2 linked regions of the Hyalangium gracile genome follow. The protein of the gene in region 2 binds, or shares a complex with, the protein of the main gene of each other region. Links are inferred from orthologs where the notes say so. Each region holds a gene or a part of one and is shown on either strand. Other genes may lie near its edges.

The links.
Region 1: the proteins of dnaB (region 2) and dnaG are in contact, whole or in part, in a crystal structure (PDB 2R6A), measured with the Geobacillus stearothermophilus proteins. The link is inferred for Hyalangium gracile from one-to-one orthologs. Residues at the interface, in WP_033016901.1 of Geobacillus stearothermophilus: Ser13, Glu15, Ala16, Gln18, Glu91, Leu92, Asp94, Ala95, Val96, Pro97, Thr98, Ala99, Ala100, Asn101, Tyr104, Tyr105, Ile108; in WP_049624496.1 of Geobacillus stearothermophilus: Lys456, Leu457, Leu458, Pro459, Ala460, Asn463, Ala464, Leu467, Leu535, Leu536, Ile537, Ala538, Gln544, Glu545, Asp548, Tyr549, His552.

Annotation. Positions count from the first base shown.
Region 1 is NZ_JAHXBG010000007.1:403,947-406,887, reverse strand. It holds dnaG (DNA primase), read left to right. Parts: upstream 1-526; coding sequence 527-2,356; downstream 2,357-2,941. Other genes in the region: rpoD (RNA polymerase sigma factor RpoD), read left to right, coding at 2,445-2,941; KY572_RS16970 (GatB/YqeY domain-containing protein), read left to right, coding at 1-191. UniProt on the Escherichia coli protein: RNA polymerase that catalyzes the synthesis of short RNA molecules used as primers for DNA polymerase during DNA replication.
Region 2 is NZ_JAHXBG010000038.1:63,800-69,303, reverse strand. Bases 1-2,862 are described here. They hold dnaB (replicative DNA helicase), read left to right. Parts: upstream 1-675; coding sequence 676-2,049; downstream 2,050-2,862. Other genes in these bases: KY572_RS43435 (hypothetical protein), read right to left, coding at 2,127-2,862; rplI (50S ribosomal protein L9), read left to right, coding at 136-579; rpsR (30S ribosomal protein S18), read left to right, coding at 1-105. In the rest of the region: more of KY572_RS43435, read right to left, coding at 2,863-2,879; KY572_RS43430 (CHAT domain-containing tetratricopeptide repeat protein), read right to left, coding at 2,998-5,504. UniProt on the Escherichia coli protein: The main replicative DNA helicase, it participates in initiation and elongation during chromosome replication. Travels ahead of the DNA replisome, separating dsDNA into templates for DNA synthesis.

The DNA.
Region 1 (2,941 bases), on a different replicon or contig from region 2:
AGTACCTGCCCCAGCAGCTCTCCGCCGACGAGCTGCGCGCCGAAGTCCAGGCCGCCATCGCCGCCGTGGGCGCCAAGGGCCCCAAGGACATGGGCGCCGTCATGAAGGCCGTGCAGCCCAAGGTGCAGGGCCGCGCCGAGGGCCGCGCCATCTCCGAGGAAGTCAAAGCGCAGCTGGCCAAGCTGTCCTGATCCTTCGGGAAGCCAGGCTTCCGACCCGCGCTTCGGGTCGGGAGCTTGCCCTGCCGTCGATCCAACGTTAAGGGCTACTCCCAGCCCGCCAGTCGCGTCCGCCCCTCCGGGCGGCGCTGATCCGGTAGGAGGAGCCCCACCCGTGCCTACCTCGCTGGAGCCGCACAGCCAGACGCCACGCCAGCGAGGCTGCCTCCCCCGCTTCCCTACAGCCGCCAGAGGACTAGATTCAGGGGAGTCATGGGGCCGGGGAAGCCACCCTGGACGTCTCAACCCTGGACGTCGGAGCCGTGGGGCAAGCTCTCCGGCACTCTCCCAGCCGAGGGTCGGGCCACGTGATCCCTGAGCACAAGATCGAAGAAATCCTGGATCGGGTGGATCTGGTCAGCCTGATCTCGCGCCACGTGGAGCTCAAGAAGGCCGGGCGCGAGTTCAAGGGCCGCTGTCCATTCCACCAGGAGAAGACGCCCTCCTTCTATGTCGTGCCGGAGAAGCGCTTCTACTTCTGCCACGGCTGCCGCGCGAGCGGGGACGCCGTCTCCTTCGTCCAGCGCTACCTGGGCAAGACGTTCGTGGACGCGGTGAAGGATCTGGCCCGCGAGGTGGGGGTGGACATCGAGGCCGCCCAGGACCCCACCGCCAGGGAGCGCCAGCAGCTCAAGGAGGTGACGGATCTGGCCGCCGAGCACTTCCGCGCCATGCTCTGGCAGGACGAGGGCCGCACCGCCCGCCAGTACCTGGCCAACCGCGGCGTCTCCGAGGAGACGGCCCACGCCTTCGGGCTCGGCTGGGCGCCCAACGCCTGGAGCCTGCTGGCCGACAAGCTCACCAAGAACGGCATGACGGAGTGGGGCGTGAACGCCGGCCTCGTGCAGCGCCGCCACAACTCCGACGGCTACTACGACTTCTTCCGCAGCCGGGTGATGGTCCCCATCCGCGCCCCCGAGGGCCGCCCCATCGCCTTCGGCGGTCGCCTGCTGGGCGTGGAAGAGGGCCCCAAGTACCTCAACTCCAAGGAGTCCCGGCTCTACAACAAGAGCGACACGCTCTACGGCATGGATCAGGCCCGCGACGAGATCCGCCGGCGCAAGACGGCCATCCTCGTGGAGGGCTACTTCGACTGCATCGGCCTGCACCAGGTGGGGGTGCGCAACGCGGTGGCCCTGTGCTCCACCGCCATCACCCCCGGCCACCTCCAGCTGCTGCGCCGCACCGAGGCCCAGCAGCTCGTCCTCCTGCTGGACGGGGATCAGGCCGGCCTCAATGCCGTCGAGCGGCTTGCCGGTCCCCTGCTCGCTGCCGGAGCAGCCGCCCGAGTGGCCCTGCTGCCGCAGGGGGATGATCCCGATACCTTCGCGCGTCGAGAAGGGGCAGACGGAGTGGAGCGGCTCCTCCAGGGCGCCCAGCCACTGACTTCCCACATCTTCGCCACCGTCCTGCCCCATGGGGCCCAGGCGAGCTTCGAGGAAAAGATGGCGGCGCTCGAGCGGCTGAAGCCGATGACAGCCCTGCTCCCCATGGGCCTGGTCCGCTCGGCCTTCCTCAACGCCGTGGGCGGCCACTTCGGCCTGCCCGTGGGAGACCTGGAAGCCGCCCTGCGCCCCGCGAAGCCTGTTCCCAAGCCCGCGGCGCCTCCGGCCCCCCAGGGAGCCGCCAGCGCCCAGCAGCGGCCCGCCGCGCCCGCCCAGCCCGCTCCGACGCGCCCTCCGGACGCCATGGAGGCCTTCTACGTCGCCGCCGCCCTGCGCGAGCCACGCCTCCTGGCGAGAGACCCGTACCGGGCGTGTGATGAACTATCCCACACCGGACTGCGCGTGCTCCTGGCGCAGGCGACCTCGGGCAGCGGGACGGAGGATGCGCTCTTCGAGGCCGCCGAGCCGGTGAAGCGCGCCATCGAGGTGGCCCTGCGCCAGCTCCCCGAGGGCGGCGCCGCGCTGGAACAGGCCTTCCTCACGGTGTGTCGGAAGCTGACGCTGCGGCGAGTCGAGGAGCAGCTCCGTTATATTGAGAAGGCCACGAAGCAGACGCTGGGTGCGTCCGATCTCACGGAGGAGACGAAGAGGCTGCTGGTGGAACGCACCGCGCTGGTGTCCCTGCAGAAGCGCATCAAGGAAGAACTCCGCCCCTCGGTGCCGGGAACAAAGGCCCCTCTGCAACCGGTTTGAGTTCGCGTTTGTAACTTTCTAGCACTTTGCGGTAGATCGGCCGGCTCGCTCCAGGCCAAGCACCTGTTTTCTAAGGAGAAGTACCCGAATGCCGACGCAGAAGCCCTCGAAGGGGTCCGTGAAGCCCAAGAAGAAGGTGGATCCGATGATCCGCAAGAAGAAGACGGGGGCGGACAGTGCCGCGGCGGCGAAGGGTGCAGCGAAGGCTGCGGCCGCCATTGCCGAGGAGCGCGCGGAGGCCGTCGCCACCGCCACGGAGAAGCTCAAGAAGCGCAAGAGCACCACCGAGGCTTCCGCCGACGACATCGATCCCGAGGAGGCCGCGGAAGAGGCCGCCGCCGCCGTCCACGTCGATCCCGACGCGGTGGAGGACGAGGTCGAAGAGGAGGCCATCGCCGAGCGCAAGGAAGTGAAGGACCTGCTGGCCGCGGGGCGCGAGAAGGGCTTCCTCACCTATGACGAGGTGAATGACGCGCTGCCCGCGGACATCGTGTCGTCCGATCAGATCGACGACGTGATGAGCATGTTCGGCGACAACGACATCGAGATCGTCGACGCGCAGAAGCAGGCGCAGTCCAACGAGAT
Region 2 (5,504 bases):
CGCCGCATCTCCGGCAACTGCGCCAAGCACCAGCGCGAGGTGGCGGTGGCCATCAAGCGCGCCCGCGGCCTGGCGCTCCTCCCCTACAACGCCATGGTGGGCTAGTCGCCCGTCCGGTACTTCTGGAGACAGCACATGAAGGTCATTCTTCGTGAAGACATCGACGGCCTCGGCAAGTCCGGGGAGCTCGTCACCGTCAAGGACGGCTTCGGGCGCAACTACCTGCTGCCCCGCAAGAAGGCGGTGCTCGCCAACGAGCAGAACATCCGCCAGCTGGAGCACGAGAAGGGCGTCATCTCCGCGCGCAACGCCAAGCTGAAGGGCGCCGCCGAGGAGCTGGCCAAGAAGATCGGCTCCGTCAAGGTGAGCATCAAGCGCAAGGTGGGCGAGCAGGACAAGCTGTTCGGCTCCGTCACCGCGCTGGACATCGCCGAGGCGCTGGCCGCCCAGGGCCAGCAGGTGGACCGCCGCGGCATCCACCTGCCCGAGCCCATCAAGACGGTGGGCAACCACGAGGTGGAGCTGCGGCTGCACCGCGACGTGGTGGCGAAGATCAAGGTGGACGTCATCCCCGAGTAACGGGGGCTCCTACCTCAGCAGCCTAGAGGGCCGCCGGGCATACCCGGTGGCCCTCTTTTTTTGCCGGCGGGACGACCTGTAGAGTGGGGCTGCATCATGTCGAACGTGCTCGATGGTAGTGAAGGGCGGAAGGTCCTCGAGGACCTGGCCGCGGAGCGTGCGGTGCTCGGCGCCGTGCTGGCGGACAACACCCTCATCGCCAACGTGGGCGAGGTGGTCCACCCCGACGACTTCTCCAGCCCGCAGCACGGCGCGATCTTCGCCGCGATGCTCAAGCTGGACGCCACCCAGCGGCAGGTGGACCACCTGACGCTCGCGGAGGAGCTGAAGGTGCTGGGGAACCTGGCCGCGGTGGGCGGGCCGGCGTACCTGATGACGCTGGACCAGGGCGTCCCCTTCACCCACAACGCGGTGCAGTACGCGCAGATCGTCCGGGATCAGGCGCTCCGGCGGCGGCTGGCGAAGGTCGGCCGCGAGATCATGGAGATGGCCAGCCAGGAGTCGGGCGACGTCGAGGTGGTGCTCGACGAGTCCGAGCGCAAGCTCTTCAACCTGGCCGAGAAGCGGCGCGAGGGCGATCTCCGCCCTGTCAGCGAGCTGATGGAGCAGACGCTCGAGCTGCTCGACAAGATGAAGGCCTCGTCCTCGGGCGTGACGGGCCTGTCCACCGGCTACATCGATCTGGACAACCAGCTCACGGGCCTGCACGCCGGCGAGCTCATCATCCTCGCGGCGCGCCCCGGCATCGGCAAGACGTCGCTGGCGATGAACATCGCGATGCACGCGGCGCTGGAGGAGGACCCCAAGGCGGTGGCCATCTTCAGCCTGGAAATGCCCGCCGACCAGCTGCTGATGCGTCTGCTGGCCTCCAGCGCGCGCGTGGACATGAAGAAGCTGCGCGGCGGCCGGCTCACCCAGAACGACGAGGAGAAGTTCCAGGAGATGGCGGGCAAGCTCTACAACGCCCCCATCTACATCGACGACACGGGCGGCCTGTCACCGTTCGACCTGCGCGCCAAGGCGCGGCGGCTCAAGCAGAAGGATCCGCGGCTGTCGCTGATCGTGATCGACTACCTCCAGCTGATGCACCAGAAGGGCAAGGTGGAGAGCCGCCAGCTGGAAGTCAGCGAGATCTCCCGCTCGCTCAAGCAGCTGGCCAAGGAGCTGGAGGTGCCCATCATCGCCCTGAGCCAGCTCAACCGTAAGGTGGAGGAGCGCAAGGGCGGCAAGCCGATGCTCAGCGACTTGCGCGAGTCCGGCTCCATCGAGCAGGACGCGGACGTGGTGATGTTCATCCACCGCGAGGAGGAGGAAGGGGGCGATGGCGAGGAGGCCGCCAAGTCCCGCAGCGCCATCCCCGTGGAGCTCGTCATCGCCAAGCAGCGTAACGGCCCGGTGGGCTCGATCGAGCTGGTGTTCCTCGCGGAGTTCACCCGCTTCGAGAGCCGCGCCCGGGGCGACTTCCAGTAAGGGCGCCCGAGCCCGGCACGCCCCGCCGAGCAAGGGCCCCGGGTGAGCTGGGGCCCCTCTCGGAAGGCTGCGCGCCTCTAGAAGATCCTCAGGCTGTAGCTCGGCGGGCCCGGGCTGTACACGTTCAAGGACCCCGTAGACTTGTTCTCGATGCGCACGAAGAAGGCGGACTGGGCCGGGACGCTGCGGACGATCTTGGAGCCCAGGCAGTTCACGTCGTAAGGCCAACCCCAGGCGCACTTGTTGTCGTTCGTGGCCAGGAGGCTCCCCACGCCACCAGTGCTGGCGTTGTAGGCGTAGAGCTTCATGACCGTGTCCGACCCTCCGATGTCGTAGGTCTCGAACGTCACCTGCGCGGCGGAAGCAACGTAGACGACCACCCAGTCCACGTCTCCCACCTCATGGAAGGTGTGGCCGGTCTGCGGTGTGCCCAGGTAGGCCGCGGCGGTCTGCGCGGTGTTGTCGGCCTCGTACGCATCCGGTGGCGGCCTGGCACAGTAGTCGGTGTAGGCGCCCCCGGGATCCTTGCAGTAGCCCCCCGAGCAGTAGCAGCCCGAGCGACAGTTCGCGCCGCTCGTGCACGTGCGCTGCGGGGGGGCGCCGCAGATCTCGGGCTCGCCGCCCTGGCACGTGCCGCTGATGCAGGAGCAATTCGCGTAGATGTTGCAGTCCAGGTCACCCGTGCAGGACCGGACGAGCGCCTGTTGGACCTCGCCGACCCGCGCGAGACTCTCCTGCCCAGCTTCCTGGACGTCCGGTTCCTGGATGCCTCCGCAGCCCAAGAGAGGAAGGGTGAACAGCACGGGAACGACCCACGACATCCTGACCATCAGCCATCTCCTGAGAGGAAACGCGAAGTGCGCAAAATGGAGGAGACGCGCCGCGAGCCAGCTATGCAGGCCGCTTCCTCTTTCCCGTCCAGGCGGAACTTTCCTGGGATGAAGCCGCTCAGGGGGCAGGCGGCCGCTCGGCGCTCGGCGTCAGCCCGCGCAGCGGTGTGTCCTGGCCAATGGCGATGAAGGGCGCCCAGAAGTAGGGATGCGGGTGCTTCCGGCGCAGCGTCCGCATGGCCTCGCGCAGCGCCGTGATGCGCCCCTGCCCCGCCAACAGGTTGCGGTAGTAGCCCTCCATGAACTCCCGCGTCGTCTCGTCATTGACGCTCCACAGGCTCGCCACCACCGCCTCAGCCCCCGCCATCACGAATGCGCGGCGCAGGCCGTAGACGCCCTGGCCCCGCTTGATGTCACCCAGGCCCGTGTCGCAGGCCGACAGCACCACGAGCTGGGTGCCCCACAGATCGAGCCCCGCCAGCTCCAGCGCCGTCACCAGGGAGTCCTCCCTGCCAGCTCCGCCAGGCTGTGTGGCCGAAGCCCGCGCTCCCGCCAGCACCAGGTACGAGCGCAGCAGGGGATCCGGAAGGCGCGGCGATCTGTCCGCCTCGCTGAGCGCGCAGCAGGCCCCCACGGCGCGAGTGCCGGCCGTGACGGGGGCATCCTCCCGGAAGAAGCCGTGGGTGGCGACATGGAGGATTCCTGGCGTGCGCAGCGTCAGCAGCGCCTCCTTCGTCGCTTCCCGGCCCAGCAGCAGCTGCGCCCGCGGGAACATGCGCTGGATGGCCTCCGCCTCCTTGCGAGTCCCAGGTAGCGGCAGGAATGGCTGGTCCCCGCCCGCCGCGCGCATGTCGGAGAAGAAGCGCTCCAGCGCCCCCGAGCGCTCGCCGGTGACAGCCTTCGCGAGCCCCGAGCCGACCGCGGGAGGAGCATCGAAGTCGGGGTCCGCCACGACGACGACCGAGTCGCCGGAAGCGGCCTCCTCGGAACGAGGCAGCAGGTCTCTTCCCGAGGTGAGATAGGAGAGCTCGAAGCCATCCTCGACCAGGCGGCGGCCATCGTGCAGCACACCGAAGGGCACGAGTGAGAGCTGCCCGTCCGTCGAGAGAAACAAGCGCCTCATCTTCTCGAGCCGCGGCACCAGGGGACGGAAGGCCAGCGAGTAGAGCGCCTTGGAGGCGGACGCGTAGTCGCTCACGCGACGCGCCAGCACGCGATGCAGCCGCGAGGCGACGCTGTCCAGGGCCTCGGCTGGACCGAGATCGACGGCATGCGTGCGGCCACCCGCGAAGAGCAGGAGCGCGAGGTAGCGCGGCCTGCTCGCGCTCGACGGGGCCGGGGCCACAGTGCCGGAAACGATCGGGCGGTCATCGTAGGCCACGAACTCGATGAGCGCGCCGTCCTGGGGGAGCGTCGCCGCGACGCGATCCACGAGCTCGGCGGGAGCTGGCCGCGCGGCATGCGCACGCAGTGGCGCCGAGCGCCGGGCGAGGTCGGCCTCGAGGGCATCACTCCGGCCAACGAGCTCCTTGAGCTGCTGTTGGTACTCGGCGAGCGAACGCGAGCCCGGCCCCGCGAGCGACTCCTCCGCGATGCGCGTGCGCAAGGCACGCAACAGCTCGAAGGCCTCGCGCCCCTCCGGCGCCAGGCTCCGCGAGACGATCTGGGAGGTGCCGGCGAGCTCTTCCACGGAGCGGCCCTTGCGAAGGAGGGCGGCGGTCAGCGCGAGACGCCGAACCCGTGCATCGTCCGGGTGAGCCCGGGCGAGCGCATAGAGCTGCTCCTCACTCCTGCGGAGCAGTTGCAGGAAGCTCTCCAGGCCTCGCCCGGAGAAGCCGAAGACCTCCTGGCGCAGGTGCGCCTCCGAGACGGCGAGGGCTCTCTCGAAGAGCGGCAGCGCGTCGGCAAGGCGCCGCTGCGCGACGCGCAGAAGGGCCATGCCCTGGAGCGACTCGGCGACATCCGGATGCGCCCCACCCAGGATCGCCTCCCGAATCTCCAGCGCCCTCTGATGCAGCGGCTCGGCCCGGGCGTACTGCCCCTGGTGGAAATAGAGCATCGCGAGATCGTGGAGCGAGCGGGCCACATTGGGGTGATTCCCGCCGAGCTCCTGCTCGCGGATGGCCAGCGCCCGCAGATGCAGCGGCTCGGCTCGGGCGAGGAGCCCCTGCGCCACGTAGACGTTGGCGAGGCTGTCGAGCGCCGCGGCGACCTCCGGATGGTCCTTCCCGAGCGCCTGCTCCCGAACCGCCACGGTCCGCTCATACAAGGACTCCGCCTGCGCGTACCTGCCCTGCTCCGCGTAGAGGCTGGCCAGGCCAGACAGCGAATAGGCGACCTTGGGATCGAGCTCTCCGAGCGTCGCCTGACAGATCTCGATGGCCCGCAGCGAGAACGGGACTCCGCGCTCGTACTGCCCTTGCATGGTGGCGAGCTGGGAGAGCACGTTGAGCACATCCACCAGCTCGGAGTGGTTCTTGCCCAGGAGCTCTTCCTGAATCGCGAGCGTGCGCTGGAGCAGCGGCTCCGCCTGTGCGTAATGCCCCTGATTGATGGCGAGGTTGGAGAGGTTGTAGAGCGCGTCGGCGATGGCGGGGTGCTTCTCACCGAACGCCGCGGTCCAGA